DNA from 3 places in the Oceanobacillus sp. HCA-5259 genome. Region 2 is predicted to be linked to each of the others. Evidence: riboswitches for the same ligand, from Rfam matches in the RefSeq annotation. Region 2 holds a riboswitch; each other region holds the start of a gene.
What was found. A riboswitch is a leader RNA that binds a small molecule or an ion and turns the genes downstream of it on or off. The one in region 2 is predicted to bind S-adenosylmethionine.
Positions count from the first base shown of each region.

Region 1: it holds a riboswitch for S-adenosylmethionine, as region 2 does, so the genes downstream of both, WKU33_RS08080 (methionine biosynthesis PLP-dependent protein) here and WKU33_RS12625 (methionine ABC transporter ATP-binding protein) in region 2, are expected to answer to the same signal.
Region 3: it holds a riboswitch for S-adenosylmethionine, as region 2 does, so the genes downstream of both, WKU33_RS08190 (methionine ABC transporter ATP-binding protein) here and WKU33_RS12625 (methionine ABC transporter ATP-binding protein) in region 2, are expected to answer to the same signal.

Region 1 is NZ_JBBKBV010000010.1:70,396-81,482, reverse strand. Features, by position in the region: gene WKU33_RS08120 (DUF2071 domain-containing protein) at 500-1,222, shown strand; gene WKU33_RS08115 (YitT family protein) at 1,300-1,914, shown strand; gene WKU33_RS08110 (MFS transporter) at 1,916-3,130, opposite strand; gene WKU33_RS08105 (DUF3231 family protein) at 3,171-3,662, opposite strand; gene WKU33_RS08100 (aliphatic sulfonate ABC transporter substrate-binding protein) at 3,850-4,797, shown strand; gene ssuC (aliphatic sulfonate ABC transporter permease SsuC) at 4,818-5,582, shown strand; gene WKU33_RS08090 (ATP-binding cassette domain-containing protein) at 5,579-6,409, shown strand; gene WKU33_RS08085 (YqhV family protein) at 6,380-6,655, opposite strand; gene WKU33_RS08080 (methionine biosynthesis PLP-dependent protein) at 7,108-8,238, opposite strand; SAM riboswitch class I at 8,315-8,426, opposite strand; gene WKU33_RS08075 (bifunctional metallophosphatase/5'-nucleotidase) at 8,604-10,007, shown strand; gene WKU33_RS08070 (YunC family protein) at 10,076-10,384, shown strand; gene yunB (sporulation protein YunB) at 10,443-11,087, shown strand, end outside.
Region 2 is NZ_JBBKBV010000023.1:1,003-12,089, forward strand. Features, by position in the region: gene WKU33_RS12615 (carbon-nitrogen family hydrolase) at 1-260, shown strand, start outside; gene WKU33_RS12620 (pyridoxal phosphate-dependent aminotransferase) at 286-1,452, shown strand; SAM riboswitch class I at 1,532-1,643, shown strand; gene WKU33_RS12625 (methionine ABC transporter ATP-binding protein) at 2,049-3,065, shown strand; gene WKU33_RS12630 (methionine ABC transporter permease) at 3,071-3,733, shown strand; gene WKU33_RS12635 (alpha-hydroxy-acid oxidizing protein) at 3,767-4,909, shown strand; gene WKU33_RS12640 (iron-containing alcohol dehydrogenase family protein) at 4,940-6,025, shown strand; gene WKU33_RS12645 (MetQ/NlpA family ABC transporter substrate-binding protein) at 6,044-6,856, shown strand; gene WKU33_RS12650 (glycosyltransferase) at 7,203-8,318, shown strand; gene WKU33_RS12655 (glycosyltransferase) at 8,351-9,505, shown strand; gene WKU33_RS12660 (glycosyltransferase family 2 protein) at 9,506-10,279, shown strand; gene WKU33_RS12665 (ABC transporter permease) at 10,327-11,087, shown strand, end outside.
Region 3 is NZ_JBBKBV010000010.1:93,054-104,140, reverse strand. Features, by position in the region: gene WKU33_RS08230 (metal ABC transporter solute-binding protein, Zn/Mn family) at 1-135, opposite strand, end outside; gene WKU33_RS08225 (3-hydroxyacyl-CoA dehydrogenase/enoyl-CoA hydratase family protein) at 475-2,862, shown strand; gene WKU33_RS08220 (acetyl-CoA C-acetyltransferase) at 2,882-4,057, shown strand; gene WKU33_RS08215 (acyl-CoA dehydrogenase family protein) at 4,097-5,881, shown strand; gene WKU33_RS08210 (arsenate reductase family protein) at 6,017-6,373, shown strand; gene gcvH (glycine cleavage system protein GcvH) at 6,467-6,850, shown strand; gene WKU33_RS08200 (toprim domain-containing protein) at 6,970-7,326, shown strand; gene WKU33_RS08195 (thioredoxin family protein) at 7,339-7,659, shown strand; SAM riboswitch class I at 7,712-7,813, shown strand; gene WKU33_RS08190 (methionine ABC transporter ATP-binding protein) at 7,901-8,929, shown strand; gene WKU33_RS08185 (methionine ABC transporter permease) at 8,922-9,578, shown strand; gene WKU33_RS08180 (MetQ/NlpA family ABC transporter substrate-binding protein) at 9,596-10,471, shown strand; gene WKU33_RS08175 (hypothetical protein) at 10,699-10,839, shown strand; gene WKU33_RS08170 (DUF421 domain-containing protein) at 10,887-11,087, opposite strand, start outside.

The DNA of each region.
Region 1 (11,087 bases), on a different contig from region 2:
ATTTTTAGTGGCGGGTTTTTCCTCATTGCATAGCGTCCTATAAAATATAAATGTTGTGCATAACTTAGATATCCAGGGCTAGCCACGTCCGCTCTGCGCCCAGCAACTATCAAACTTCACACTCCTCCAATCGATAAAGAAGACTTGCCGAGCGGTCTTTGTGAGGCTTAGTCGCCCTTATACCCTTGTGGTGAAAGCGGGCATCAACTCAAAGAGGAAGGCCGACTAAGAACGGGCCAAGGCCCAACTCACGTCTACCCTAAAGGGGCATGTTTCCTTTATCTCATTCCGTAAAGGGGAAGTTCGATTAAGTTCGCTCACGTATGGGGCAACATCGAACTACCTCCCGTCCTGGGAGGCACAGTTTGTACGTTGCTACGACGCACAGGATGTGCTAGTGCAGGTGTTGCGACAGGACGTCGCGTTTTTAACCTGCAAGGGCGCTTACGCCTTTGTTTTTTCGGGCAGAATAGGAGTAACAAATTGATTAGCTATAAGGATGGAGGTGAAAATCATTCTTGAATTACGCAAGGGTATCTGGGTAATGACGCAAACATGGAATGATCTTTTGTTCATGCACCTACCTGTTCCAGCAGACATTCTACGCGAACAAATTCCGCAGGGCTTAGAACTTGATACCTATAATGGAAAGGCTTGGATTTCGATTGTCCCATTTGCAATAACCGATATGCGTCTCCATTTTACTCCGCGACTTCCTTATTTCCATTCCTTATTGGAATTGAACGTACGCACATATGTAAAAAGAAATGGAGAAGCAGGAGTTTATTTTTTCAGCCTTGATGCGAATCAGTGGCTAACTGTTCTGGGAGGGCGGATATTTCATGCGCCATATCATTATGCGGGTATCCATATGAAGAAAGAACGGAACTGGATAAATTTTACAAGTAAGCGCAAGGGAAAATCATCGATCGGTTTTACTGGAAAGTATCGACCGGTTACTGGTGAATATAAACCGAGTGCATCGAGTCTTGCCTACTGGCTTGTGGAAAGGTATATATTCTGGTCGGAGCGAAACAGCTCTCTTTATAAAGGTGATATCTACCATGAACCATGGAAATTACAAGAAGCAGAAGTGATTCTTTCCAAACAGAATATGTTGCCCGATTTTCTAGGAATAGAAGAGGCTGGTAATCCGGTATTCCATTACGCCGCAAAGAAGAAGGTGTATTCCTGGTGCGTGAGGAAAATAGAAGAACTATAAAAAACTGCCCCTTTTTCATCATTGGACCTAAATAAGAATAAGCTATAGTACATGTCCAAATTCAAAGGAGGGGCAGCGTGAAAGAAATCTTTATAAAGAATACGCTTGTACTTGCCGGTGGGGCAATACAGGGCTTTGCTATGGGGCTGTTTCTCTTCCCGCAATATATTCCTTCAGGGGGAGCGGGCGGGATTACCGTTCTTTTTAATTATTTATTTGGAATGAGCATGGGAACTGCACTTTGGGTGATCAATTTTTCGCTCCTGTTACTCGGACTTTATATATTAGGGAAACGTTTTGCAAGCTGGACCGTGCTTGCAATTACAATGACTTCTATAACTGTAACCTTCTTTGAGCATGTTACAATTCCGAACCGATCGCTCTTCTTTGATCTTATTGTTGGTTCAATATTTTTAGGGATCGGGATTGGAATCCTGATGCGCCAAAATGTTTCCAATGGTGGTATTGGTGTCATTGCTCTAATCTTAGCAAGGAAATATGGTTTCCTGCCCGGCCGTTCTTTATTTTGGATCAATAGTTGTATCTTTTTATTCGCTGCTTTGTTGATCGACTGGAAAATAATCATCCTCGCCTTCATCAGTCAGTGGATTGCCACGAGGATTGTTAATATCATTGTTCAATTCCAGTTTACAATGAATGAGTCCTATTCGCTTGATTGGCGAAAGAAGTAGCTTATACATACGTATAGCGGAAAGCTTTCTTCGGATCCTTCTTCCCGTCTTTTCCTTTTACATGAATAAGAAAGAGAACGAGCAAAGCAACGAGGAAAGTGAAAGCAGCGATGGTTGTGAACATGCCAGTTCTGGACCAGTCCATTAACCGTGTGAATATGGGTGGTCCGAGAGCGACACCAAGAAAACGGACGGAACCGTACAAGGACGAAACGAAGCCTCTGCGTTCTTTACCGACTGCTCCAGTAATTAAACTGTTCACACACGGTAAAGTAAGTCCGGCTCCGATACTGCTTAAAGCAAGTCCTATTAAAAAGGGAACGAGACTCTCAAGCCAGATAAGCGAACTATAAGATACCGTCATAAACAGCAGTCCTATGACGGAAAAGCGCTTCATGCGGACTAAGTTATTTCCAATCTTACTCCCCGTCAGATAAGACGTACTCACCATGACGAGAAGTGGAATTGCTAAGATAAGTCCTTTTCGTACACCGTCAATTTGATACGTTGTCTCTAGAACATCGGATAAATAAAAGAGAATCCCAAATAGTGTAAATAAACAAGTGCCTCCCGCAAGATAAGCAGTGAACAGCCATCTACCTTCGTGTTTAAACACGCTGAGAAGTCCCCGTGCATACTTGCGAAATGGAGGAGGAGATTGGCGATTTTTCTTCTCTTTTACAAAAATCCAAACTAAAATTGCCGCTATGATGCTTAGAACCGGAAAAGCGAAGAACACGGCATACCAGACAATTAAAGCGAATAGCGAGCCAATTATCGGCGATAGTACTTTACCTAGCCCATTGGAAGCTTCGAATATTCCGAGAACCCGGCTGCGTTCGCCACCTTTGAATAAATCACCAATCAGCGCCATAGCTATCGGGGCACTGCCAGCTGCTCCAATACCTTGTATCGTCCGGCCGACAAGAATCCATCCATAGGAATCAAATAGTGCAGCTGCAAGCCCAGCAAGCAAAGCACCGCTTGCAAAGAGGATGAGCGATGGTAACATAATGATTTTCCGAGAATAGCGATCGGACAGATAACCGACAATCGGAATCATGATTGCTGCTGCAATTGAAAATACGGTAATTGTCAAACTAACTTGGAGCTGGGATAAGTCGAGCGAAGATTTCATCTCCGGAAGAATAGGAATTAACATGGAATTCCCAAGAGTCATCATGAGTGGAACAGATCCGACGGCTAGTATTGTCATTCCATTGTTCGTTTTTTTCAACGTTGTGCACTCCTTGCGCTTATTTGATATTAATTGGCGGAAGGACGAGCCATCCTTTTTCCCTTGCTATATCTATTATTTTCTGTTCATATTCCTCTTGTTGGCCATGGAAGTCACTGAACATGGAACGGATGTCTTCGTTTAAAGCGATTCCTGTCACATAACTGCTGTCAGCCCTCGTCGACACCAGTTCCCTCTGAATAAGGTTGAAGATTTCCGCATCATTAAATCTTGCACCGGCGGGAATATCTTCCACATCTACATTAGGTCTGTCCGGAGGTGCCGGTGGCAAGCGGATGCCAGCTTCTTTTAAAATCCCTTCGACTTGCTGTTCTTCCTGAATGAGACAGCTTTCAACAAAGTCTTCGCAATATGTTTTTAAATCATGATCTCCTGCATGATTAATAAGCACTTGCATCGTAACGAGCAGATGCTTCGTATGATATAAATAATTCCATAAATGGTACACCTCACCTGAATGGAATGGTTCATCTTGTTTCTTTGTAGTCATACTAACCCTCCTTTTAATCCTGTATAGTTTCTCTCTTCGCTTCGGATATTATCCAAGAAATGAACAAAATAGGCAGCCCCTGTTAGGCGTAGCGACATGTAATGAAGAATTGAAATAGACAGTAACCTAGATATTTTTTGTTCATAGGCTAACATCAGAAATATAATTATAAAGGATGGTAGCTATTGTGAGGAAATTGATGTTACTTGCTTTTTTTATCGTTTTATTTGTCATTGCAGGCTGCAACAGTACAGGGACGATTACCAGTTTGGATCAAGATGAAGAGATCGTTCGGATTGGATATCAGAAAAATGGTCCCCTGCTTTTACTAAAATCCTTAGGTACGTTAGATGAACGTCTGGAAAAACAAGGGTTTAAAGTTGAATGGAAGGAGTTTCAGGCGGGTCCGCTACTTGTTGAGGCGTTAAATGCGGAAGCAATCGATTTTGGCAGAACCGGAAATACACCCGTTATCTTTGCTCAAGCTGCTGACACTTCATTTACCTATGTTGCTGTAGGATTTTCCAAATATAAGGGAAGTGGTATTTTAGTACCTAACGATTCTGATATCACGAAACTTGAAGATTTAAAAGGGAAAAGAATAGGTTTTTCAAAAGGATCAAGTTCCCATTACCTGTTAATTAAAGCATTAGAAACAGCAGGACTCACGTTGGATGATATAACATCGGCATATCTTACACCAGGAGATGCCCGGGTTGCTTTTGAACAAGGTACGATTGATGCAATCGTTGTATGGGACCCGTACGTGGCATCGACTGAGCTTGAATCAAATGGCAGACTTCTTATTGATGGGGAAGGTTTAACAACAGATAGAGATTTTTTTGTAGCTACCGAAACCTTTAAGGAGAAGTATCCTGAAGTCATTGAAATAATTATAGAGGAAGTTGCCGCATCATCAAAATGGGCTAACGAAAATCCTGATGAGTTAGTTGATATGTTAGTACCTATATTGGGAATCGATGAAGCGGCTATTCGCATGATGATTGAACGGAGAACGTATGGTGTAGAAGATTTGTCAGAAGAGATCATGGAAGAACAACAGGAAATTGCAGACATTTTTTACCAACTGGATATTATACCAAAGTCCATAAAGGTTAGGGAAACAATGGAGTAACGGAAGATGGGGGTATTGATATGAAAGGAAATAAGCGAACATCAACAAGAAGCCTATTGCCTTGGCTTATTCCATGCTCGTTAATCATTGTTTGGCAACTTATGTCCATTACAGGCATTCTTTCAGAAAGAATAATACCTGCCCCAACACAAATCATCGAAGCGGCAATTCTTCTACTAGGAAACGGGGAATTGTATGACCATATGTCCATTAGCTTAACAAGAGCAGCAGTTGGCTTTATCATCGGTGGATCAATCGGTTTTATGCTTGGTTTACTAAATGGCGTATTTCGCATTTCCGATTTACTGTTTGATACATCCATTCAAATGTTGCGGAACATCCCGCATTTGGCTTTGATTCCGCTTGTGATTCTTTGGTTTGGGATAGGGGAAACATCAAAGATATTTCTCGTAGCTTTGGGGGTGCTGTTTCCCGTTTACATTAATACGTATCACGGAATTAAATCGGTTGATAAGCGATTAATTGAAATGGGTGAGTCTTATGGATTAAAAGGCTACAAACTATTTTTTCATGTCATTTTACCAGGTGCACTATCTTCCATTTTAGTTGGAATTAGATTTTCCCTTGGAGTGATGTGGTTAACACTAATCGTCGCGGAAACAATCTCTGCTCAATCGGGGATTGGCTATATGGCTATGAATGCTAGAGAGTTTATGCAAATGGATATTATCGTCTTAAGTATTCTCATTTATGCAGTGTTTGGGAAGGTGTCTGATGTTATTGCGAGGTATCTCGAAGGAAGGTTATTAAAATGGAATACATGAAGAATATTAAAGGGGGAGAAGTTGATTTGCTATCGTTACAACGAAATGGCGTAAACGTTCAAATCAATAGCCTTGAAAAAAGTTATGGTAAGCGCGAAGTATTAAATGGGGTAAACGTAAATATAAAGGCAGGAGAATTTGTTGCGATTGTAGGGAAAAGTGGTTGCGGGAAAAGTACATTCCTCCGCCTTGTTGCAGGTCTAGAAGATGCCAAGGCTGGTTCGATTCAATTGAATGAGGAGCGATTACAAGGTCTAAATAAAAAGGCCCGAATGATGTTTCAAGATGGCAGGTTGCTTCCGTGGAAGCGGGTAATTGATAATGTCTGTATCGGACTCCCTGGCGATCAGCAAAAGAAAGCTTTAGAATCCCTCACCCAAGTGGGGCTGGAAGATAGAGCAAATGACTTTCCTTCCATGCTTTCCGGTGGTCAAAAACAGCGGGTTGCTTTAGCAAGAGCATTGGTTCATGAGCCAAATTTACTTCTACTAGATGAACCTCTAGGCGCACTTGATGCGCTAACAAGGTTAGAAATGCAAGAACTGATTGAAACATTATGGACAGAAAAGAAATTTACAGCAATTCTTGTTACACATGATGTAGAAGAAGCAGTTGCAATAGCGGACAGGGTGATATTAATAGAAGATGGGAGGATAGCGTTAAACCAAAACATTGCGTTGGCACGGCCAAGAAAACGAACAAACCCGACCTTTGGTATGTATGTAGAAGAAATCCTTACAAGAATTATGAATAAAAGAACAGAAAAAGAATATACACAACCGTTTCATGAAAAATCACTATCCCTTCTTAATTCCGTAAATAATTAGAGCAACGCCAAGAAAAATCCACAGGAATTTACTAAAGGATATTTTTGTGGACATCCCGATAATCCCAATTGCAGTAGTGAGCAGGAGGATAAGGGGACCGACAAAAGCGAGTGAACTGTTAATGATTAAAGTTTTTTCTATCTCATTAAATTTAATCATTAAAAATGCCGCAAATATTTCGATCGAACCGGAAAAAATCCGTAATAAGGCTATAGACAGAACAGCCTTTTCCAATAGACTAAACATCGTACTCCCCCTGCAAAAATATGTTTATTTTTAAATATATGCCCGGCCAGTCCAAAAAAGGACTGTATGAAAAATTACAAGCTTAAAAAGGGAAGTATGTATGCAAAAGATGAAAGAAGGGGTTTATACCTTTATATAGGAAAGAGATCTGTATTCTTCCGATGACCTTACAACCCGCTGCAAAATAATATTAAAACTGCATTAAAAGCAATTTTTATTAATTTAAATACCTATCTTTTAAGGGGATTCTCTTAAAAGATAGGTATTTTCTGCAGACAAAGATAGGACCACTTCAAACAAACCATCTTACCAGCTTCGACTATGCAGAGACTGCTGCAGAGGGAGAATTCTTAATGAGACACAGCGACCGATGCAGTCTCCAAACGCACTTAGTAAATTTCGAGAGCGTTATTATGATTTGTAGGGTTTATCTCTAGTGTTATATCCCACTTTCATTTATTTAATCCAAAAACAGTAGCTGTCTGGATTTTTTCAAAAACCGTATCAAGATCTAAAATGAGATCATCAATATGCTCAATTCCAACAGAAAAGCGTAAGAGACGGTCATCGACCCCGCGACTTTCCCGCTCATCCAGCGGAATATCGGCATGGGTCTGTGTGGTCGGATATGTAATAAAGCTTTCGACACCACCTAGGCTTTCTGCAAAGGTGATCAGCTGCAGATTTTGTAAAAATGGATTAATTAAAGCTTCATCCTGTAAACGGAACGAAAGCATCCCGCCAACTCCTGGATATAGAACATTCTCGACTGCATCGCGCACATTTAAATATTCCACTATTTTCTTCGCATTCTCCTCATGACGCTTCATGCGCAGTCCAAGTGTCTTCATCCCTCGAACAATTAAAAAAGAATCGGCAGGGGAAAGCACTGCCCCGGAAGAATTATGATTCGTTGCAAGGAGTTCTGAAATATCTTCATCTTTTGCGACGACTAATCCCGCCAATACATCATTATGGCCGCCAATATATTTCGTTGCACTATGAATGACGATATCGGCACCGAGCTCTAGTGGCTGCTGTAAATAAGGTGTTAAAAAAGTGTTATCGACAATGAGTAATAAATCATGTTCTTTAGCGAGTTCGGCATATGTTGGGATATCAATTGTCTCCATGAGCGGGTTCGTTGGAGTCTCAATGAAGATAGCTTTTGTACTTTCCGTAATCAATGCCTCTACAGCAGCGACCGATGCGAAATCGGAATAGCATGCCTTTATATTGTATTTTTCCTCATATTGCTTTAATAAACGATAGGTTCCACCGTACACATCCGCTGAAAACAATAAGGAATCCCCAGATTTAAACAAGGATAATACAAGTTGAATGGCAGCCATTCCGGAACTGCAGGCAAATCCTGCATAGCCATTTTCCAAATCGGCAATGCCCTTTTCCAGGATCTCTCGCGTCGGATTTTTCGTTCTGCTATAATCGTATCCGGTTGATTCACCGAGACCCTGATGTTCATAGGCAGTAGTTAAGTAAATCGGTGTACTTACTGCTCCCGTTTTTTTATCCGATCGATTTCCTAATTGGACTAAACGACTTTCAATCTTTTGTTTTGTCATCTTATCACCCTATTCTTCGTAATAAAAAAGAGACCTTCTATAAGAAGAAGGTCTCGGTATCTACACAAGTACGCTCTTCTTATCTTCAAGACGGCAGGTCGTCAATTGGAATTAGCACCGGGCTCACGTGTTTAAGCTGGTTGCTGAGACTTCATTGGGCCAAATCCCTCCGTCTCTCTTGATAAGAAAAAATTATGAAGTTTTTAATGATTGAATATATAATAGTACAGCTATTCAGAAAATGCAAGAGAAATAAAGAATACATAATGAATATGCAAAATAGTTTGCATCAGGAGGAATCGCTGATATAGTTTCTTATAGGAATCCATTTGATTATGGACGGTTTAGGCTAAGGAGCAATATTTATGAAGGAAAAACTTTATTTTTATTATACAAATGATTTGCATAGTGATTTCAGCCAGTGGCCGCGGACAGCTGGCTATTTAAAGGATATGAAAAAGAATCGTATCGCTCGGGAGGATGCCCATTATTTAGTTGATGTTGGTGACCATATGGACCGTGTTCATCCAATATCGGAGGCTTCGATGGGAAAGGCGAATGTGAAGCTTTTAAACGAGGTCGGTTATGATGTCATCACACTTGGGAACAACGAAGGGATTACACTATCCCATGATGATTTATATCATTTATACGACGGGGCGGAATTTGAAGTTGTCTGTGCGAACTTGAAGCATAAAGAACATAATCCACCTGCATGGCTGCACGATACTCGAATTATCCAGACGGAATCGGGAGTACGGATCGGAATGATCGGGCTTACTGCTCCGTTCAATGCTTTTTACGGGCTACTCGGCTGGTACCTAACTTCCCCCTTTGAAGAGTTGGAAAAACAGCTGGCCTCTTTAAAGAAAGAAGCGGATATTATCATTCTTCTATCCCATTTAGGAATTAGTGAAGATGAAGCGATTGCGCGGAAATTCCCGGATATCGACGTTATTATTGGAGGGCATACTCACCATCTGTTGCGGACCGGTGAATATGTGAACAACAGTCTTCTCACTGCTGCTGGCAAGCATTGTATGTATGTTGGCGAAGTTATCTTAACATATGATCATGATAAAAAGGAGCTCATCCATAAAGAGGCTTATACAACAGATGTATCAAGCTATCCCGAAGATGAAGATACGAGAGGGCTGCTTACTGAATTGGAAAAAGAAGCTTCTGGAATATTGGGAACAGAAGTTGTTTATCTAGAAGAAGGGTTTCAAGCGGACTGGTTTAGCGATGTGCCGATGATGCAAGATTTGACGGAAACAGTACGGAAATGGACGGATGCTGATGCATCTTTGTTGAATGCTGGACTTCTGCTTGACGGCTTGCCAAAAGGAATGGTCACTTACGGTGATATCCACCGGATTTGTCCGCATCCGATCAACCCAGTTGTCGTGCATTTGAGGGGAGATGAATTGATTGAAGTGATCCGTGCTTCCTTGAAGAAAGATTTCATGGAGATTCAATTGAAAGGATTCGGTTTCCGCGGGAAAGTCATTGGCAGAATGCTTTTTGCTGGGTTATCCATATCTACGACACTACGGGCGAACGGAACGGAAGCAGTGACTGGGGTAACGTTCTGTGATGGTTCAGCTGTGGAAAAGCAGAAAACATATCGCATTGCTACTGCCGATACATTTACTTTCGGTCGCCTTCTCCCTGAAATTGCCAAATCAGAAATGAAACAATATTTCCTACCTGAATTTTTAAGGGATTTATTACTCGATACGTTAAGAAATAAAACACCGCAGCCTTAAGATGCCGATTGTGACAGAGGAGCCTGCTTTTGCATACTTTATTATGTAACTAAAGGAGGCATCCGGAGATGATTACTGTTAATCCAATTGAAATTGAAGGGATGCAGTTCACAGCAGTAAGTGTCGAACTGCCAAAGACGACATTACTCACGGTTTCAAACGAAGTCGGCTATATTATGTGTGCTGCACTGGATGTGGATATTTTCAATGAGATTCCGAAGTTGCGGGAAAGGGAGGTAATTGCAGGGAGAGCGATAGGCGTGCGGACGATTGACCAATTACTCGCTGCTCCACTCGAGAAAATTACGGATGCATCGAAAGAATACGGCTGGAGAGAAGGAATGACGGGAAGGGAGGCTCTTCTTCTTATTTCATAAGTTTAGCACGTCTAACCCCTTGCATCGTTGCATAAGCATGATGTGAGGGGGTTTTTACATGCGGAAGAGACGTATCCCTAGAAAATTTGGCTCACCTCCAGCGCAAATCATATTGATACTTACAGTCATTATCTTTACGATATCGATTCTTGTGAGCATTATGGTTATCGATAAGGGAATTAAGCCAACGTTAATGGAGATTGCAACGGAAAAGACGAATGAATTCGCTACCCGGGCGATTAATCGTGCAGTTAGTTTCACGGAGGACTATAATTTTTCAGATATAGCGAATATTACATATGATAATAATGGAAATGTTGCCGCTTATTCCGTGGATCCAGCAGCTATGAGTGAAATAACTCGGAATGCAACCAATCGGGTAGAGGAATACTTTCACCGTTTAAATCGGGGAGATCCGATCTTCCATGATGATGAAGAGCCTTTCCCGTATGAGGAAGGGGCAACGGATCGTATTAATGATGATCCTACCCTAGTAGAAATCCCTTTAGGGCAAGTTACAGGGAACACCGTTTTAGCCAATCTCGGACCGAAAGTACCGATTAATTTGGAAGTGATTGGCACAGTGCGAACCAATATTACAAGGGAACAGACAGAGTTCGGTATTAACGGGGTATGGATTTCCTTTTATTTGGATGTGGAAGCAGATGTACAAGTCATTATTCCATTCACTTCGGAAGTGACG
Region 2 (11,087 bases):
GTACCAATCATTGGGTTAACCTGCAAATAGCCCGCGCAATTGAAAACCAAATGTATGTCGTATCTGCAAACAATGTCGGCACCCTGAACGAGGTTGAATACACCGGAACTTCTTTAATCGCAGACCCTTGGGGAGATGTTCTCGTAAAAGGTTCAGAAGATAAAGAAGAAACATTACGAGGCACAATCAATCCGGACAGGGTAATTGAAGTCAGAAAAAGTGTCCCAATCTTTGAAAGCCGTGTCCCAGAGTTATATTAAATATACAAATAAAGAGGTTATGTCAATGGAATTTTCGAATCGCCTAAAGGAGTTGCCCGTTCAATTTTTTGCAACTCTCGTAGAAAAAGTGACAAAAGCATACGCAGAAGGTCGCGATGTCATTAATTTGGGGCAAGGGAACCCGGATCAACCAACTCCACCCAATATTGTGCAAGCTTTGCAAGAAGCTGCCGCAGACCCAAATTCACATAAATACTCGCCGTTTCGTGGCACAGCGGAATTGAAACGAGCAGCAGCCGATTTCTATAAGCGGGAATACAATGTCGATTTAGACCCGGAAGCGGAAGTAGCTGTTTTATTTGGGACGAAGATTGGCTTAGTCGAACTACCCCTCGCCTTAATGAACGAAGGCGACATGCTGTTACTGCCAGATCCAGGCTACCCGGACTATCTATCTGGCGTCAAGCTTGCGAATGTTCGGCATGAAGTAATGCCATTACTTCGAGAAAATGCATTCTTACCAGACTATGACAAGCTCACGCCGAAACAATTAGAAGAAGCGAAATTACTTTACTTAAATTATCCGAATAATCCTACAGGAGCCATCGCTTCCAAAGAATTTTTCGAAGAGACGGCACAGTTAGGCAAGGAGCACGGTATCGGTATCGTCCATGATATTGCTTACGGTGCAATAGGCTTTGACGGGAAAAAACCGGTTAGTTTCCTCGAGGTAGAGGGCGCTAAAGATATCGGGATCGAGCTTTATACCTTATCGAAAACATACAATATGGCCGGTTGGCGAGTAGGCTTTGCTGTTGGCAACGCGAAAATGATTGAAGCGATCAATCTCCTGCAAGATCATTTATTCGTTAGTCTGTTCCCCGCAGTCCAACATGCGGCGGCTGTTGCCTTAACTGCAGAGCAATCAAGTGTGGAGGAATTAGTCGAGCTGTATGAAGGGCGCAGGAATGCATTAATCGCGGCATGTAAACGGATTGGTTGGGAAGTTGAAGCTCCTAGTGGCTCGTTCTTTGCATGGCTGCCGGTTCCGAGTGGGTATACAAGTGAGCAATTTGCTGATTTGCTACTGGAAAAGGCTGATGTTGCTGTCGCCGCCGGAAATGGCTTCGGGACGTACGGGGAAGGTTATATCCGGATCGGTTTACTAGTTGATGAAGCCCGTCTTGAAGAAGCAGTCGAACGGATTGAAAAACTTAAACTTTTCTCTTAGTCTGAAAGATTACTAAAATAAGAGTTGACGACACGTAACTTTTGCTGTAGTCTATATCAATATAATTAAATAGTTTTATCTCTTATCAAGAGTAGCTGAGGGACTGGCCCGATGAAGCTCGGCAACCTTTTTATGTCAACCATAAAAGAGGTGCTAATTCCAGCAAAACGTGATGTTTTGAAAGATAAGAGAGGACCTCTGAATACATACAAAGCCTCTCTTTCTTTAGAAAAGAGAGGCTATTTTTATTGTATAAGGAACTATAAAGTAAAAGTGTTGTGATAACTTAGGTGTCCAGGGCCAGCCACGTCCGCTCTGCGCCCAGCAACTAGCAGATCTTTTAGTGGGACGAGCAGTGCGCAGTCCCAAACTTCACACTCCTCCAATCGATAAGTCAACATCGGCTCTCTACGTTCGCCGTGTTTCCTTTATCTCATTCCGGAGTGCTCCAGTTTGTACGTTGCTACGACGCACAGGATGTGCTAGTGCAGGTGTTGCGACAGGACGTCGCGTTTTTAACCTGCAAGGGCGCTTCCGCCTTTGTTTATACCAACTATTTCTTGATCTAAAGACGATTGGAAGGGAAAGGTAGATAGATGATCAAATTAGAGAACATCACGAAGGTATTCCCATCTAAAAATGGGAATGTTACAGCGGTAAACAATGTTAACCTTCATGTAAAAAAAGGTGAAATCCACGGTGTCATTGGCTACAGTGGTGCTGGTAAAAGTACCTTGATCCGGCTCGTCAATTTACTAGAAAAGCCGAACAGTGGAACGGTAACAATCAATGGCACAGAGTTAACAGCCCTATCAAATGAAAATTTGCGGAAAATGAGACAGAAGATCGGAATGATTTTCCAGCATTTCAATCTCATGAAGACTGCAACCGTTTATGAGAACGTAGCAACACCACTAAGACTTCTAGGCCTTAACAAAACAGAAGTGAAGAAACGTGTCGAAAAGTATTTGAAAATTGTTGATTTAGGAGACAGAGAGGACAGCTATCCTTCTCAATTATCTGGTGGACAGAAGCAGCGTGTCGCCATTGCACGCGCATTATCACAGGAACCAGAAATCCTGCTGAGCGACGAGGCGACAAGTGCCCTTGACCCCGAAACAACTAATTCAATTCTTGATTTACTCCTTAAGATTAACAAAGAACTTGGGATAACCATCTTACTCATTACCCACGAAATGAGTGTTATTCAGAAGATTTGTGACGACGTGTCGGTTCTTGAAAATGGAGAAATCGTTGAACAGCGCTCCAGTATCGAATTGTTCACCGATCCCCGTCATAAGACGACAAAGAAGTTTTTAGATACGATTTCCCAGCGTAAATTATCCGCATCACTCATCAACCAATTGAAACTAAATGGTACGGTGACAAGCCTGACCTTTATTGGAGAGAGTGCCGGGGAGCCTTTACTTGCACAAGTGATTGAGAAGTTTAAAGTGAAGCCGAATATTTTAACGGCGAATATTATGGAATTGAAAAACGGAATCGTCGGAAATCTGATCATTCATCTTGTTGGTGAACAGGAACAAATCAATGCCTCCTTAACGTTCTTAAACGATCAAGGGGTCGTAACAGAAGAAGTGGAGGGTGAATAAATAAAATGGAAAACTTTATCGAACAATGGCTGCCTATTATTGGCCAAGCTATCATTGAAACGTTTCAAATGGTCATCATTTCCTTATTTTTTGCGATTTTGATTGGGGTGCCTTTAGGCATACTTGTTGTACTGACACGCCCGGGACAATCATTGGAAAATAAATTCGTCTATCAATTATTGAATCTCGTTATAAACATAGTCCGCTCGATTCCGTTTATTATTCTATTATTCTTTATTCTGCCATTTACGAAATTCTTGGTCGGCACAACGATTGGCGTGCAAGGTGTTATCGTTCCACTCGTTATTTACACCGCACCATATCTTGCACGCTTACTGGAAAGTTCTCTACTCGAAGTGGATAGCGGAATTATTGAAGCATATAAAGCAATGGGGATTAAAACACATAAAATCATCTGGAGTGTCATGCTTCGAGAAGCACGCCCATCCATCGTTTTAGGCTTAACAATTGTTACAATCAGCTTGATCGGTGCGACCGCAATGGCCGGTCTAGTCGGTGCAGGGGGACTCGGAGATCTTGCGTATCGTTTCGGACACTTACGTTATGAAGTAGATGTCATGTATGCAACGGTCTTTATCTTAATCATCCTCGTCCAAGGAATCCAGTCCCTTGGTAACCGGATCGCTGCACGTTTGAAAAAGGATTAAACGGAAGAAAGCCAACTTTAGGAGGTAGAAGTCTTGACGACTACAAAGCCGAAAGATGCATTCATTACGAACCTAGAAACAACGGAGACTTTTCCTTTTCGTGTAGAAGAATTAGAGGCAAAAGCGAAAGAAAAAATGTCGAAAAATGCATTTGGATACACCCGCTCAGGAGGCGGAGGGGAGGAGACGTTGCGGAAAAACACCGCTTCATTCGAGAAATATTCTATTCTGCCCCAATATTTAAATGATGTCTCCAACGTGGATACAAGTATTGAGCTATTTGGTCATACGTACCCCCACCCATTTTTGCTCGCTCCGATCGGAATGCTGAAAACTACGCATGAAGAAGCGGAACTTGCGGTTGCAAAAGCAGCTGCGAAATTGGATGTACCTTATATACAAAGCACGGTTTCCAGTTACGCAATCGAGGAAGTGGCAGAGGTTTCAGAAGGTAGTCCAAAATGGTTCCAGTTGTACTGGTCCAATAACGAAAATATTTCCTTTAATATGGTAAAGCGTGCAGAAGAAACAGGCTATCAAGCAATCGTCCTTACTATCGATACAACAATGTTCGGCTGGCGCGAGGAGGACATGACGAACCGATTCTCACCGCTGAAAGCAGGCTACGGAAAAGCGAATTATATTACAGATAGTGCCTTTCTATCCACATTAAAGCAGGACGACGAGGCATCTGTCGTAGAAGAAATTTTGCAAAACATTTACCATCCGAAGTTAAGCTGGAAGCATGTTGCTGAACTGAAGAAACGCACATCTCTCCCGGTTTTATTAAAAGGAATCCTACATCCGACAGATGCAAGACTCGCGATTGAAAACGGGGTCGATGGCATTATCGTTTCCAACCATGGCGGTCGGCAGTTAGATGGTGTCATCTCTAGCATTGACGCGCTCCCAGCAGTTGTAGAAGAGGTTGGAGGGGAAGTCCCGATTTTAATCGATAGTGGCATTCGCCGCGGAGCAGATGTCGTTAAAGCACTTGCGCTAGGTGCCGACGCGGTTTTACTCGGCAGACCTTACGCATATGGGCTAGCCCTCGCTGGACAAGCCGGTGTTGAAAAAGTACTCACAAACTTTATGCAGCAGACAAGATCCTCCCTTGCGCTTGCCGGAGCGTCGAGTGTCAAGGCAGCGCGAAATATTCATATTTTGAAATATTAAGCGAAGTAGGCGAAAAAAGGAGCACGTTAGATGGCAACAGCAATTGTAAAAGGAGCACCAGGCCATTACCGGACCGGTTCCGGTGTTTTAAAAGAATTACCGACGCATCTGGCAGATTTAGGTGTAAAAAATATTCATATTGTAAGTGGCAGAAAGGCATGGCAAGCGACATCACCCTATCTTCCGGAAGAATTGGATCACCAAGCATTAACATTCGTCGATGGTCCTTGCACATTAGAAACGAGCGAACAATTAGCAGCAATGTGCGAAAAAGAAAAAGCGGATGCTGTCATCGGTATCGGCGGAGGGACTGCACTCGATATTGCAAAAGCAGCAGCCGTCCAAGCTGGAATCAAGTCGGTTCTAATACCGACAATCGCAGCGACCTGTGCCGCCTGGACACCGCTTAGCGTATTCTATGAAGCGGACGGAACTCATTCCCACTATACCGAGTTCCCGGTAGCGAACACGCTCGTCCTGATTGAACCAGCAATCATTGCAGCTTCACCGATTCGATTTTTGAAGGCTGGGATCGGTGACACTTTGGCAAAATACTATGAAGCAGACGCGTTAGTTCGCAGTTTTTACAAGAATCAAGAATTCCCAGTTTGGTTGCAAGTTTCCCAGTTCGCTGCAAGAGCATGCCGCGATATTTTATTAAAAGACGGAAAAGCTGCACTTGAATCGGTTTCGAAGCAAGAAGTTACCGACGCACTTGTCCGCGTCATCGAAACGATTATTATGACAGGCGGCATGGTCGGTGGCTTCGGTGAAAAAGCGGGCAGGATTGCCGGGGCCCACTCGGTTCATAACGGTTTAACGGAGGCACCTAGTGTCAAAGATTTCTTGCACGGATCGATTGTTGCTTACGGTACGTTAGTCCAACTTGCGATAGAAGGAAAAGAGGAAGAACTCGACAAACTGCTGCAGTTTTATAAAGAATGGGAACTTCCAACATCATTAAAAGATTTATCCGTAGATGTAAAGGACACGGAATTACTAGGAAGGATCATTAAAAAGATTTTACTTCCACAAGAATCAATCCATTTAATGGAAGAAAAAGTGACAGAAGACATGTTAGAAAAAGCAATCTTCTATGTCGAAAATAAAATATGAAAGAATGAGGGGAAATAAATGAAAAAGACATTATTAACAGCAATACTTGCAAGTGTATTAATTCTATTCGCTGCTTGTGGCGGCGGCTCGGATGAAGGGGAAGGACTATTAGAAGACGGCAAACTCGTCGTTGGAGTAACAGCAGGACCACATGAAGAAGTTTTAGAAAAAGTAAAAGAGCTTGCCGAAGAGGAAGACTTGACGATTGAAATTGTATCATTCAGTGATTATGTAATGCCGAACGTGAGTCTATCGGAAGGAGAACTCGATATCAATAGTTTCCAAACGGAGCCATTTTTTGATCATATGAATGAAGAACGTGGCCTGGATTTAGTAAAAGTTGCCGATACGATTACTTTCCCAATGGGAATTTATTCTGAGAAAGTTACAGATATAGCTGATTTAGAAGACGGTGCAAGTATTGGTCTTCCAAGTGACCCGACAAATAGTGGACGTGCATTATTATTATTTGAACAAGCTGGCTTAATCACGCTAGAAGAAGGACTTGGCGTAAACGCTACTGTCAATGATATCGCAGAAAATGAACATAACTATGAATTTATTGAGCTCGATTCTGCACAAATTCCGCGTCAGCTTGGTGAAGTGGATATCGCAGCAATCAACTCGAACTTTGCAATGGAAGCAGGACTTGTACCTGGAGAAGACTCGATTTTCATTGAACAAGATTCCACTTTTGTTAACTTGATTGCGGTACGCAAAGAAAACGAAGACGATCCAGCCGTTCAACAGTTCATCGATATTTATCAATCGGATGAAGTGGAGCAATTTGTTGAAGAAACGTATGGGGGATCGATTGTTGTAGGATGGTAAAAATATTTGACGAATGGGACAGCAAGTTACATTCTGCTGTCCCGAACTTTTTTAACAAAATGTTCAAAACTTCACAATGGGATTGATTATTCAAGTTATTATATAGTAGCTGCAGACATCTAGTTAATTTGATAGTTTACATTAGAGAAAAGCAACAGGACAACTTGAAAAATTTGATAGGTATATACAATATGTTAAACTATAGAGTGGGCTTGCTGTATCGATCAGCTATTTTTATAGCGAGCGAACCACCGGGGATAATTTATTAATTGGTGTTGCTATGGTATAATTACCAGAGTGTAAATTCGCTTTACAATGAGATACTAAAGATAAGGATGAAGCTTTAGTGGAGAAGAAAAGAATTATATTTTTTATCTATCAAATGGGTGCAGGAGGGGCTGCACGTACATTATTAAATATATTGAATAACATCGATCAGTCGAAGTTTACCCCAATACTTGTAACATTAAACTATAATGGGAATTATGAGAAGTATTTAAACTCAGATATTAAATTTATTAAGTTAGATACGAAACAGTTACGTTCAGCGATATTCCCGTTAGCAAAAGTAATCAGACGGGAAAAAGCAGATATTGTATTTAGCACGATTCCGAATTATAATACAGTCGCGATTCTTGGCAGGCTTTTTTCTTTTACACGGGCAAAAAATATAGTAAGAGAAGCTGCCTACTTGGGTGGCTCGCGCAAAGCGGATCTAAAATTAAGATTATATGGTCTATTATACACATTTTCCAGCCGTGTAATTGCGTTATCACAAGGTGTGAGAAATAATATTATTTCCCGATACAAGGTAGATAAAAATAAAATTGAAGTAATTTATAATCCAGTTGATGTACAAAAAATCAAAACAGGTATCGAAAAGGGAAAATTAAAAGAAGAACATAAAGCCCTATTTAATGGAAGCGAAAAGATAATCATTACAGCTGGAAGACTTGTTGATGACAAGGATCAGCAGACACTAATCAAAGCCTTTGCTAAGATACGTGATAAAATGAACGTAAGGCTGATTATCTTGGGTGAAGGGGAACGGGAAACCGAATTAAAAGAACTTGCAAGCAGGCTTAATTTACAGGATGTCATCCATTTCCTAGGATTTCAGGAAAACCCTTATATTTATTTTTCACAGGCGGATGTATTTTGCCTAACTTCAAAGCGAGAAGGATTTGGCCATGTACTTGCAGAAGCACTGGCAGCAGGAGTACCGGTCGTTTCAACAAAAGCAGAACCAGGTGCCGTTGAGGTTTTAGATAAAGGTAAATTTGGCCTGTTGTGTGAGATCGGTAATGAACAGGATGTAGCAGACAAAATAATACAAGCATTAGCATGGACAGATGCAGAAAGAAATACTGTCATTGAACAAGGCTTGGAACGCGTGAAGACTTTTCATGCGAAAACGATAGTAAGACAATACGAAAAAATGTTTTTGGAAACATTAGATTGAAGGAAAGAGAAAATACGAGGAGTTGAAGGAGTATGACTGCTCCAAAGCGTGTAGCGCACCTGACAACTGTACATCATCCTACAGATCCGAGGATTTATCATAAAGAATGCAAATCACTGAAGAAAGCAGGATTTGATGTTTCGCTGATTGCACAATCGAATGAAAACGACGATATACAAGATAAGCCAATCAGACATATCCCGTTAAAGAAATATAATAACCGTCTTAAGCGAATGACTTTAGGGGTTTATGATGCTTATAAAAAAGCAAAATATTTAAACGCGGATGTGTACCACTTTCATGACCCAGAGCTCTTGCCTGTCGGTTGGCTTTTAAAACGAAAAGATAATGTCGTTATTTACGATATTCATGAAGATTATCGTACAAGTATTTTGCAAAAAGATTATGCAAGCATGCCAGTGAAAAAGCTCCTTGCCAGCTTTTATAAATGGACGGAGCGTTTTTTTGCCAGGGATGCAGCCTTGTGTTTGGCGGAAAAGTACTATAAAGATATCTATCCAGCCGGAGTATGCATTTTAAATTACCCAACAATAAATGATCCATTTTTAAACAATAAACGAGAAGGCCAGGTAGAATATAAACTATTGTATACAGGAAACGTAACTTTCGAAAGAGGAGCCATGGAGCATGCTAGAATTCCGCAGCTTGATCAAGACATCGAAGTACATGTGGTAGGGAAATGTCCGAGCAGCATTGCAGAGAAGATGTATCAGGTAGCAGGGGACAACAAAGATAGACTATTCATAGAAGGAATCGATCAATTTATCGAAAAAGAAGTAATCGAGGCTCGCTATTTGAATACGAATTGGCTTGCAGGAATTGCACTGTTCCCGCCAACAGAGCATTATATGAAAAAAGAACTGACAAAGTTCTTTGAATATATGAACGCTGGACTGCCAATTATTTGTTCCGATTTTCCAGTTTGGAAAGAATTCATGGAAATGTATGAATGTGGTATTGCTGTGAACCCTTATGATGATGAAGCAATCAAAGATGCTATCTTATATCTGAAAGATAACCCAGAGGAAGCAAGACGAATGGGGGAAAATGGTAAGCGAGCAGTACAAGAAGAATTGAATTGGGGAACAGAAGAAAAGAAATTAATTGCTTGGTATAACAAACTGTTAGGACAAGCCACAAGGAAGCAAGAAGGAATCGATGTATAAATGAAACAACAACCACTAATATCGGTAATTACACCTGCGTATAATTCAGAACGCTTTATAGGAGAAACGATTTCCTCTGTATTAGAGCAGACATATACGAACTGGGAAATGATTATCGTTGATGATTGTTCTACGGATCATACGAGAGAAATTGTTAAAGAATATCAAAGCAATGACCCACGAATTAAGCTCTTAACACTCGAAAAGAATAGTGGATCAGCTATCGCTCGAAATAAAGCGATGGATGAAGCAACCGGCCAGTACATTGCATTTCTTGACAGTGATGACCGCTGGCTTCCTGAAAAGTTAGAGAAACAACTACAATTTATGCAAGAAAAGGATATTGCTTTTTCCTTTACTACCTATGTCCGCATGCAAGAAGATGGAACGAGAACGAAGGCAATCAGTAACACTCCCGAATCAGTGAATTATGATGATTTAATGAAGCGTTGTGTTATTGGATGTCTGACAGTAATGCTCGATATGGATAAAATAGGTGATATGAGAATGGTTAATATCCGGACAAGACAAGATTATGTATTCTGGCTGCATATTACAAAAAGAGGCTTCTTAGCATATGGACTGCCAGAAGTTCTCGCTGAATATCGGCTTGTCGGTAATTCAATTTCCAGTAATAAATGGAAAGCTGCAAAACGAAATTGGTATGTATTCCGAGAAATTGAAAAGCAGAGCTTACCAAAAAGCATTTGGTACTTTGCTCATTACATTGTAAGGTCTATTAGAGACTTGATTAAGTGGAAAACGAAGCGATAATGTTCTTGAAGAAAGCTTCGTTTGAATAGTAGGCGGTGTCAAAATTAATGAAGAAATATATACAAGAAATGCTGAAGAGAAAAGATTTGCTTTACTATTTAGTAAAGTCAGGTCTAAAAGCAGAACACAGGAATAGTTATTTAGGCTATTTCTGGTGGCTCCTTGATCCATTATTGAATGTGCTAGTTTATTACTTTTTGGTAGTAATTGTTTTAAACCGTGGTGGGGAAGACTATCCACTATTCCTAGTCGTTGGATTAGTTGTCTGGCGTTGGATTAGTACAACGATTAACTCATCGTCCAGATCTATTTTAAGATATAGTTCAATTGTGAATCAAGTTGCCTTGCCGAAAGCTATATTTCCTATATCGTTTACATTGACCCAGTTATTTAACTTTATGTTTGGCCTTGTCGTGATTGCGCTATTTCTTGCCGTCTATGGTGTCAAGCCAACATGGTTCATGCTATATTTACCGGTGCTGATCGTACTGCAATTGGTTGTTCATATTGCACTTGGACTTGTTCTTGGTTATATTACGATTTTTGTACGAGATATTGAGAATTTGATGACGTATATCACAAGAATATTTTTCTACGCATCACCAATTATTTGGGAAGGGGCACGATTACTCCGCAGCGAAAAGGTTCCCGATTGGCTAATTCCACTCGTCGAATATAACCCGGTAGCCATTCTTGTCACAAGCTACCGAGATATTTTAATTTACCACCAGCAGCCGAACTGGATTGGGCTTGGCGGGTTGTTTGTCATAGCAACGATTGTTGTGATCTACATGATGAATTACTACAG
Region 3 (11,087 bases), on a different contig from region 2:
AACGATAAATTGTAACGGATATATTGTTGTATATATTGTCCCTTTTGATTGGTCGGTATCATTTGATGCCGTGTTACAACCGGCTAATAATAAAATAAATAATAAAAAGATAAAATTACGTTTCAATACTCTCAATGAACATCCTCCTGTACGATGAAATTCTTCCTATAATAATTCCTTATTAATATTCAACAATCATGGACCTGAAAGGTGAGCAGAGCTCTAATATAAGCGGAAGAGCAAGAATACTTATGCTGAATGATGGCAATCAGCTTATGAAATTCTTTTCTAATCATATCGTAACCGTTACGATTTGTAAATAATAATCATTTCGATTTAGAAAAAAATCAACATCTCTGTTGCGAAATATCAGAAAGTATTTTATACTAAAAGCAGGTTAAGAGATTGTTCTCTTATTTTTTTAAAGAATAATGAATGAGCATTCATTCAAAGATATGGATTGGGGGATAAAACATGAAACGGTCAATCAAGCGAGCTGCTGTATTAGGCTCTGGAGTAATGGGGTCTGGAATCGCCGCACACTTAGCAAATAACGGCATTCCTGTACAAATGCTCGACATTGTACCATCTGAATTAACGGTGCAAGAGGAAAAACAAGGATTGTCGCTAGAAGACAAAAGAGTGCGTAATCGGATAGCCGAGAAAAGTAAACAGGCATTATTAAAGCAAAAGCCATCACCCATTACATCGAAGGCAAGTCTTGATTTGATTGAAATTGGGAACTTTGAAGATGATATGGAACGCTTAGAGGAAGCCGATTGGATTATTGAAGTAGTGACAGAGAATCTCGAAATCAAGAAGCAAGTATTTGCAAATGTGGATAAACACCGGAAGAAGGGCAGTATTGTTAGTTCCAACACATCAGGAATATCTGTAGAAGCGATGATTGAAGATTGTAGTGAGGATATGAAGAAACATTTCCTAGGAACCCATTTCTTTAATCCACCGCGTTATTTAAAATTGTTGGAAGTAATTCCAACCTCACATACCGATCCAGATGTACTTGAGTTCATGAAAGTATTCGGTGAAAATGTTCTTGGTAAAGGGGTTGTGGAAGCAAAGGACACGCCCAACTTTATAGCAAACCGAATTGGAACATATGGGCTTCTTATCACACTAAGGGAAATGCTTGAACAAGGATTTAGTATTGGGGAAGTTGATTCGGTTACTGGTCCACTTATCGGAAGACCGAAGAGTGCCACGTTCCGTACATTGGATGTAGTCGGCCTCGATACATTCTTGCACGTCGCACGAAACGTCTATGACAAAGTGGAAGGAAAAGAAAAGGAAGTATTTGATCCACCGGCATTTATGCAGAAAATGGTTGAAAATGGTTGGCTCGGTTCTAAATCAGGAAAGGGATTTTACGAGAAAAAAGCTGGAGTCATTTATGAAATTAATCCGGATACACTTGAATTTGGTGAACGAAAGAAATTACAAACACCAGCAATCGAAATGGCAAAGCAGGCAAAAGGCTCTCGCGCCAAAATGAAAGCGCTTCTATCTATGCCTGATGATCCGGCAGCTAAGCTCGTTTGGTCTTTATTAAAGCCGGTCCTTATTTATTCCGCCGAACTGGTCGGTGAAATTGCCGATGATATTACGGCTATTGACCAAGCGATGAAATGGGGATTCGGTTGGGATATCGGACCATTTGAGACATGGGATGCGATTGGTTTAAAACAAGCAACCGAGCGGATGCAACGTGAAGGGGAGACAGTGCCAAGCTGGGTGCTAGAGTTAATTGAAAAAGGATATGAATCTTTTTATAAACAAGCAGATGGAGAAATAACTTATTATAATGGCAATGATTTTGAAAAGCTTAAGACAAATCCGAAAGAAGTGAATCTAAGACTCTTTAAGAATAAATCAAATGTAATCAAGAAAAATACTGGTGCAAGTTTAATAGATTTAGATGACGGTGTCCTATTACTTGAATTCCATTCACCCAATAATGCGATTGGCCTTGATATTATGCAAATGGTGAACACAGCGATTGAGGAAGCCGAAGCTAACTATGAAGGGCTTGTTATCGGAAACCAGGGTAAAAACTTCTGTGTTGGTGCTAATCTCGCATTAATGTTAATGGAAGCACAGGATGATAATTTCTATGAACTTGATATGGTCATCCGTATGTTTCAAAATATGACGACAAACATTAAATATGCAAATAAACCAGTAGTCGTCGCTCCGTTTAATATGGCGCTTGGAGGCGGGGCAGAAGTGTCGCTACCTGCAGCAGCAATTCAAGCGTCACCGGAAACATATATGGGACTTGTCGAAGTTGGTGTCGGTCTTATACCTGGTGGGGGCGGCACGAAAGAACTTTATCTAAAACAACTTCGCAATATGCCAAAGGGGATCGATTTTGACTTATCGAAGGTCGCGAATGATGTCTTTGAAAAAGTGGCAACGGCGAAAGTATCAACTTCCGCAAAAGAAGCACAAGAGCTAGGATTTCTAGACCAAAAAGATGCGATCAGTGCGAATCCAGATCATTTAATTTACGATGCCAAACAAAAAGTACTTGCACTGGCTCATGCAGGTTACCGGGCACCTGCAAAAGAAAAAATTCCGGTCGTTGGAAATGCAGGCTATGCGGCAATGCTGCTCGGGGCAAAAAATCTCCAGATGAGCGGTTATGCATCTGAACATGATGTAAAGATTGCCGAAAAGCTAGCCTATGTCTTATCCGGTGGAAGAATTAAAGAAGGTTCGCTTATTGATGAGCAGACAATGCTCGATTTCGAGCGAGAAGCATTCTTAAGTCTAATCGGTGAACCGAAAACACAAGCCCGGATGCAACACATGTTAATGAAAGGTAAACCATTACGCAACTAAGGATTAAGGGGGAGAAAATGTGAAGGAAGCAGTTATCGTTGCAGGAGCAAGGACTCCGGTCGGTAAGGCGATTAAAGGTAGTTTACGAGACGCAAGACCGGATGATTTAGCTGCACTGACAATCAAAGAAACATTGAAAAGGGCAGGCGACTATACCGGAAATATTGATGACGTCATCATCGGTTGTGCGATGCCGGAAGCAGAGCAAGGGATGAATATGGCAAGAAATATTGCGGGGCTTGCCGGTCTTCCGAAAGAAGTTCCGGGAATTACAATTAATCGCTATTGTTCTTCCGGGCTGCAAGCAATCGCCTATGGTGCTGAACGTATTATGGTTGGCGCGAGTGATACGATTATTGCTGGTGGGGCAGAGTCGATGAGCTTAATTCCGATGGGCGGACATGTCATTAAACCAAACCCGAAACTCGTAGAAGATGCGGTTGGCTATTATATGGGCATGGGACATACGGCAGAAGAAGTGGCGAATCGTTTCAATATATCCCGAGCAGATCAAGATGCCTTCGCAGCACAAAGTCATGAGCGGGCAGCCAAAGCAATTGAAGAAGGTAAATTCGCTGATGAAATTGTCTCGGTGGAAGTCACAGAACGTGTTATCGGTAAGGATAATAAGGTTGTAGAACAGACAAAACAATTTGCAATGGATGAAGGGGTACGCGCAGATACAAATACAGAAGTCCTTGCTAAACTGAGACCTGCATTTCATATAAAGGGATCTGTAACAGCTGGAAACTCCTCGCAAATGAGCGATGGGGCAGGTACCGTCCTATTAATGGAGCGCGAGAAAGCCCAAGCAGAAGGATTAACCCCCTTATTAAAATTCCGTTCCTATGCTGTAGCTGGAGTGGAACCGGAAATTATGGGAGTAGGTCCTGTGAAGGCGATACCAAAGGCACTGGAAATTGCCGGTCTTGAGTTATCGGATATTGGATTGATCGAGCTGAATGAAGCGTTCGCATCCCAATCGTTACGAGTTATTGAAGCGCTTGACTTAGATACTTCTATTGTGAATGTAAACGGTGGAGCGATTGCACTCGGACACCCGCTAGGAATGACGGGAACGAAGCTGACGCTAACTTTAGCCCATGAGATGCGCCGCAGAAATGTTCAATTTGGAATTGTAACGATGTGTGTTGGCGGTGGAATGGGAGCAGCAGGAGTATTTGAGCTAATTTAATCTTTACAACTAACTTTTAATAAAAGGAGAAGATCAATTATGAGCGAAACAAAAGACAAACTTTTTAAAGGAGGAGCCTTCCTCATTGAAGAATTAACCGGTGAGGACATTATCACTCCTGAGGACTTAACAGATGAGCATAAAATGATTGCGAAAACAACAGAGGAATATGTTAACAATGAAGTCGTCCCGCTTATCGACAAGTTAGAAAACCACGAATTCGAACATTCCGTAGAATTATTGAAAAAGGCGGGAGAGCTAGGTCTGCTCGGTGCAGATGTTCCGGAGGCTTACGGTGGGCTTGGTCTGGATAAGATTAGCTCATCCTTGATTACAGAGAAAATGGCACCAGCGGGAGGATTTTCCATTACTCATGGAGCCCATGTCGGTATCGGCTCGCTGCCAATTGTGTTTTTCGGGAATAAAGAACAGAAGGAGAAGTATTTGCCGAAGCTTGCGACGGGCGAGCTAATCGCTGCCTATGCCCTGACAGAACCTGGCTCCGGTTCAGACGCTCTCGGGGCAAAAGCGACTGCTAAGCTGAATGAGGCAGGAACCCATTATATTTTGAATGGGGAAAAGCAGTGGATCACGAACTCCGCGTTCGCAGATGTATTTGTCGTCTATGCAAAAATTGATGGTGAACATTTCTCTGCGTTCATTGTAGAACGCGATTATCCAGGTGTGTCCACTGGTTTGGAAGAGAAAAAGATGGGGATTAAGAGTTCATCAACCCGGACACTGATTTTGGAAGATGCAGAAGTACCGGTAGAAAATCTCCTAGGTGAAAAAGGTAGAGGACATATTATTGCCTTTAATATTTTAAACGTTGGACGTTACAAACTAGCCGTCGGTGGTGTCGGTGGTTCGAAACGGGCATTTGAACTAGCGGCAAAATATGTGAATGAACGGAAACAATTCAGTGTACCAATTTCAAGCTTCTCCCTAACCCAATCTAAGCTTGCTACGATGGCGAGTGAAATCTATGCAAATGAGAGTGCGGTTTATCGTACAGTTGGATTGTTCGAGCAGCGGATGGGTGCTTTGTCTGATGAAGAACTTGAGGACGGTCGGGAAATTGCCCGGGCAATTGCTGAGTACCAAATCGAATGCTCGATTACGAAATATATGGCGACAGAATTACTTGACCGCACCGCTGACGAAGCGGTTCAGCTGCATGGTGGGTATGGGTTCATGGAGGAATATGAAGTAGAAAGAATCTACCGGGATTCCAGGATCAACCGGATATTTGAAGGTACGAATGAAATCAACCGACTGCTCGTTCCGGGAACATTGCTGAAAAAGGCAATGAAAGGGGAACTGCCATTATTACAGAAAGCCCAAGGACTTCAGGAAGAGCTTATGATGATGATGCCTGAAGAAGTTGGCACAGAACCACTTGATCAGGAAAAGCATTTAGTGCGTAATGCAAAGAAAATTGTTCTCTTAGGTGCAGGTTTGGCGGCACAGAAATACATGCAGAAACTTGAGAATGAGCAAGAAATTCTCGTCCACTTGGCCAATATGGTTGGAGATGTCTTTAATATGGAATCAGCCCTCCTCCGTACTGAAAAAGCGATTCATCAGACGGGAGAGGAGAAGAATGAGCTGAAACTGCTTTATACACAAGTATATGTACAGGAAGCATTCAATCGGATTGAGGCAGCGGCAAAAGAGATCTTAATTGCGGTGGAAGATGGAGATACTCTACGGATGATGCTCTCTTCCTTACGTAAATTGACCCGTCATGAACCGACGAATGTTATTGCGAAGAAACGGGAAATCGCCAAATCACTCATCGAAAGTGAAAAATATATCGTATAATTTCAGTTCGTCCGGAGTATAGAATATGCTCCGGACGATTTTTTTAAAACCATACGAGCTCTGTAGCAAATACATGTGTCAACAAACCTTCTATGTTAAAATAGTGGTAATTACATAAAGGAGCTGGTTTTTAAAATGAGTATGACTTTTTACTGGTATCCAAAATGCGGCACGTGCAGAAATGCGAAGAAGTGGTTGGAAGCGAACGATATCGACTTTGAGGCAGTCCATATCGTTGAGGATACACCATCTAAGGATAAGATTTTACAATTAATTGAAAAAAGTGGTCTAGAACCGAAGAAGTTCTTTAATATGAGCGGTAAAAAATATCGCGAATTGAATATGAAAGAGAAGATTAAAGATGCTTCAGTTGAAGAAATGGCAGAATACCTAGCTTCTGACGGCATGTTGATAAAACGGCCGATAGCAGCGATGGGAGACAAAATCACTGTTGGTTTTAAAGAAGACGAATACGAATCAACTTGGAATTAGTACAGAAGGTAAAGAGAAAATGTGATGTACAGTAGATTTTCTAATCTATCCATTGTATAGTTGGAGTAGAAGAAACGGAAAGGATGATAACCGATGAATTTACCAGAGGACTTACGTTATACGAAAGAGCACGAGTGGATTAAGAAAGAGAGCGACAATAAAGTGCGCATCGGAATTACTGATTTCGCTCAAGATGAACTTGGAGATATCGTGTTTGTCGAACTTCCGGAAGAGGGCGACACAGTCGAAGCGGACGATTCATTTGGCAGTGTAGAATCGGTAAAAACAGTTTCCGAGCTATATGCACCAGTCAAAGGGACAATAGTTGAAATCAATGAAGAATTGGAAGACAGCCCAGAACTTGTCAACGAATCTCCATATGAACAGGCTTGGATGATCGTTGTAGAACTAGAGGACGCAAGCGAATGGGATAATTTACTGACAGCTGAAGAATACAAAGCAATCATAGAAGAATAATACTAAAGCAAGACAAAAAAGGAGGGGGACTAACTATACAATAAAACAGTATAGTCAGCCTCCTTTCTTTCATATGCTATAATAGGTGGATGATTTGATCGGATAAGGAGTGGCAGGGTATGATAGCGCACGAAACCGAAAAAGTTATTATTGTGGAGGGGTTGACAGATAAACGTAAGATAGAAGAAATTCTAAGCGAAGAAGTCACGATTATTTGTACAAACGGCTCACTAAGCGTCCATTGGTTTGATGAGCTGTTAGAAACATATAACTTAGATGAAAATGATGTCTACATCTTTGTCGATGAAGATAAAAATGGCTTGAAACTACGAAAACAACTGGCACGGGAACTCCCTCATGCCGACCATATTTATATTAGCAGGGATTACCGTGAAGTCGCAACTACCCCTTATAAAATCCTTGCCTCCTTACTCGTTGCAAAACATTTTTCAGTACGACCAACATTTTTATATTAGTCAGGTGAGTCTATGCAGAAAGTAATATCAAAACAGCTAAAGAAAGATTCTTACTTATTATATATTTATTCGCCATTTTGTGGCACATGCCATATCGCTAGGACGATACTTGAAAAAATTGAAGACATTCATGGCGAAGAAATATTTTATGAAATGAATGCCAATTTTGAAGAAGCTTTCTTACACGAACATAAAATAGAGAACGTGCCTTGTTTATTAATTAAGGAGAATAATGAAGTAAAGGAGAAAGTGTATACTTTCTATTCTACCGGTAATATTTATCGTTATCTTTTCGAATATAAGCCTGAGCTCTTCGCTGGGGAAAGCTATTGACAGCATAACTCAACTCATGCTATGATTTCTTTATGTTAATTGAATAGGTATGCTCTTATCGAGAGCGGTGGAGGGACTGGCCCTGTGAAACCGCGGCAACCTTCAAAGTCGTTTGAAAGGTGCCAATTCCTGCTAATATCTTGATAGATAAGAGAACAAGAAATGCAACTATAGGTAAAAGCGTCTTTCTGTTCTCGAATAGAAAGACGCTTTTTTGATTTATTTGGAAGGAGATAGTACGTTGATTTCCATTAAAGGTTTAAGGAAGCAATACGTTACAAAAGAAAGGCAAATCATTGCAGTTGATGATTTGGATCTGGATATAAAAGAAGGAGAAATATTTGGCGTTATTGGTTATAGTGGTGCTGGTAAAAGTACCTTCATCCGCTTGCTCAATCGGTTGGAGGAGCCATCAGGTGGATCAGTAACAATAGGTGATAAAGACATAACACGTTTGAAGAAAAATGATCTCCGCATTGCACGCCAAGATATTGGAATGGTGTTTCAACATTTTAATTTACTATGGTCGCGGACTGTGGCAGAGAACATTGCATTCCCGCTTGAAATTGCTGGAGTGAGCAAAACGGAGCGTAAACAGCGGGTTCAAGAATTGATCGACTTGGTCGGTTTAACTGGTCGGGAAGATGCTTATCCATCTGAATTAAGTGGTGGACAAAAACAGCGTGTCGGTATTGCTAGATCACTGGCGAACAAACCGAAACTATTACTTTGTGATGAAGCGACATCTGCTCTTGACCCGGAAACGACAACATCTATTTTGGATCTACTCGTTGACATCAATGAAAAGATGGGACTCACAATTATTCTGATTACCCACGAAATGCAGGTCATCCGGAAAATTTGCCACCGGGTTGCTGTTATGGAAGAGGGAAAAGTAGTGGAAATGGGAGATGTCCTCGATGTTTTCCTTCATCCGAAACAACAAATAACAAAGAAATTTGTTAGCCAGGTGATGGGAAATGCAGAGGAAGAGGATGCGATCCCAAGTATGCTGCAAGATAATCCAGAAGGAAAGCTCATCAAACTGCAATTTATCGGAGAATCAGCAAACAAAGCTTTAATCAGTCAGCTTGCGAAACAGTTTGCCATCGATATCAATATTATCCAAGGCAAGATTACGAATACGAAGACCGGAAGTTACGGAACATTGTTTGTTCAAATTACTGGTGAGGATGCGGAAATTGACCGTGCTATTCTCTATGTTCAAACGAAAACCTCCGTGGAATTGGAGGTCATCCTAAATGTTTGAAAATGTGAATATGGACGAGCTGTTAACAGCGACTAATGAAACTTTTTATATGACAATTATTTCGCTATTAGGCACCTTGGTCATCGGAATACTTCTTGGATTATTACTATTTCTTACAGCAAGAGGCGGTATTTGGGAAAATAAAGTCATTAATGCAATAACCGCATCTGTTGTCAACGTATTCCGTTCGATTCCGTTTATAATATTGATTCTGTTATTATTTCCATTTACAAATTTCCTTATTGGGACGATTCGAGGACCAAGTGCTGCGCTACCAGCGCTAATTATCGGCAGCGCGCCATTTTACGCTCGGCTTGTGGAGATTGCGTTCCGGGAAGTTGATAAAGGTGTCATTGAAGCTGCAAAATCAATCGGTGCGAAGACGAGTACGATTATATTTAAAGTATTGATACCTGAATCCTTACCAGCTCTCGTATCAGGGCTGACCGTTACAGCTATTGCACTTATCGGCTATACCGCGATGGCAGGAATAATTGGGGCAGGCGGTCTTGGAGATTATGCTTATTTCTATGGTTTCCAGCGCCGGAACTTTGATCTTGTGTTTATTTGTACGATAATAATTTTGATCATTGTATTTATTATTCAATTTATTGGAGATTTCATTACCAATAAAATAGATAAAAGATAAAAAGGAGAGGAATAAAGATGAGAAAGTTTCTAGGATTAATTCTACTATCATTCATTCTGTTGCTGGCTGCATGTGGTACAAGTGGAGAAAAAGAAGATACCGCAAATGGTGCAGATGATGCAGATAACACCGCTGGAGAAGAAGCCACAGAACCGGTTGATATCGTTATTGGCGCATCAAGTACACCCCATGCCGAAATTTTAGAAGAAGCTAAGCCGTTGCTTGAAGAGGAAGGAATCAATATAACAATCGAGATGTATCAAGATTATGTATTACCGAATGAGGACTTGGAATCGGGTACGCTCGATGCGAACTTCTTCCAGCATATTCCGTTCCTCGATCAAACAATTGATGACACAGGGTATGATTTAGATTATATTGATGGAATCCATATTGAACCGATGGGTGTTTACTCGAAGAATATCACATCACTTGATGAGATTGAGGATGGTCAAGAGATTATCATCAGCCGTTCCATTCCTGACCATGGACGTATTCTTTCATTATTTGAGCAACAAGACTTGATTACATTGGATGAGAGTGTAGAGAAATCTACGGCAACAATTGATGATATTGTAGACAATCCATTGAATCTAACATTCTCACCAGATGTGGATCCATTGTTATTACCAGAAATGTACGAGTCGGAGCCGGATGCATTAGTTGCAATCAACACAAACTATGCCATCGATGCAGGCCTGAATCCGCTAGAAGATGCGTTATTCATTGAAGACGAGAATTCAGAGTATGTAAACGTCATCGCCGTCCGCAGTAAGGACAAAGACAATCCTGCGTTCCAAACATTAGTTGATGTTTTACAATCGGAAGAAATCCAAAACTTCATCTTAGAAAATTATGATGGGGCAGTTGTTCCGGTTGGCGGAAGCAATTAAAATTTGTGAAATCGGTAGTAAAAGGAAGCATAAGCTTAAATGTTTATGCTTCCTTTCTTTATATTACAGCATCGTTCATTTCCAGTTAAATACTCCACCCTATACGTTTATTTCTCCTTTGAGCAGGGTAGCGTTATTGTGTTAACCTTTTAATGTAGAAAACAAAGGAGTGGTTTATTATTAATTCGGTTAATAATGAGTATTATACGCAAGAAATGGAGAAGGCAATGAACGAATATCATAAAATGAGCATTGCCGAATACGAATCGAATTTAGCAAACCGAATGAAAGTAGAGCGGAAACGCGAACGGGAATATCAGGAATCAAAACAAATCATCGCTGAAATTGACAATCAGCTTGGATACTAAAAGAACAGAAGACGGGCCTACTTGGTCTGTCTTCTGCTCTTTTTAGCTCATACCTCATTCATCATACCGCGAATTGTAAAGCCGTCATTTTTAGACCATTCCGCGTAATAGATTTTACTGATTTCGGTATAGCCTAACTTCGCAAGTTCTGACTTTAGCCATGTTTCACTTTTTCCGATTTTTTCTAGTATTGTTCCTACTATTTTCCCTTCATCAATCACTAGATAGCTAAGGGCTGCTTCTTTTGG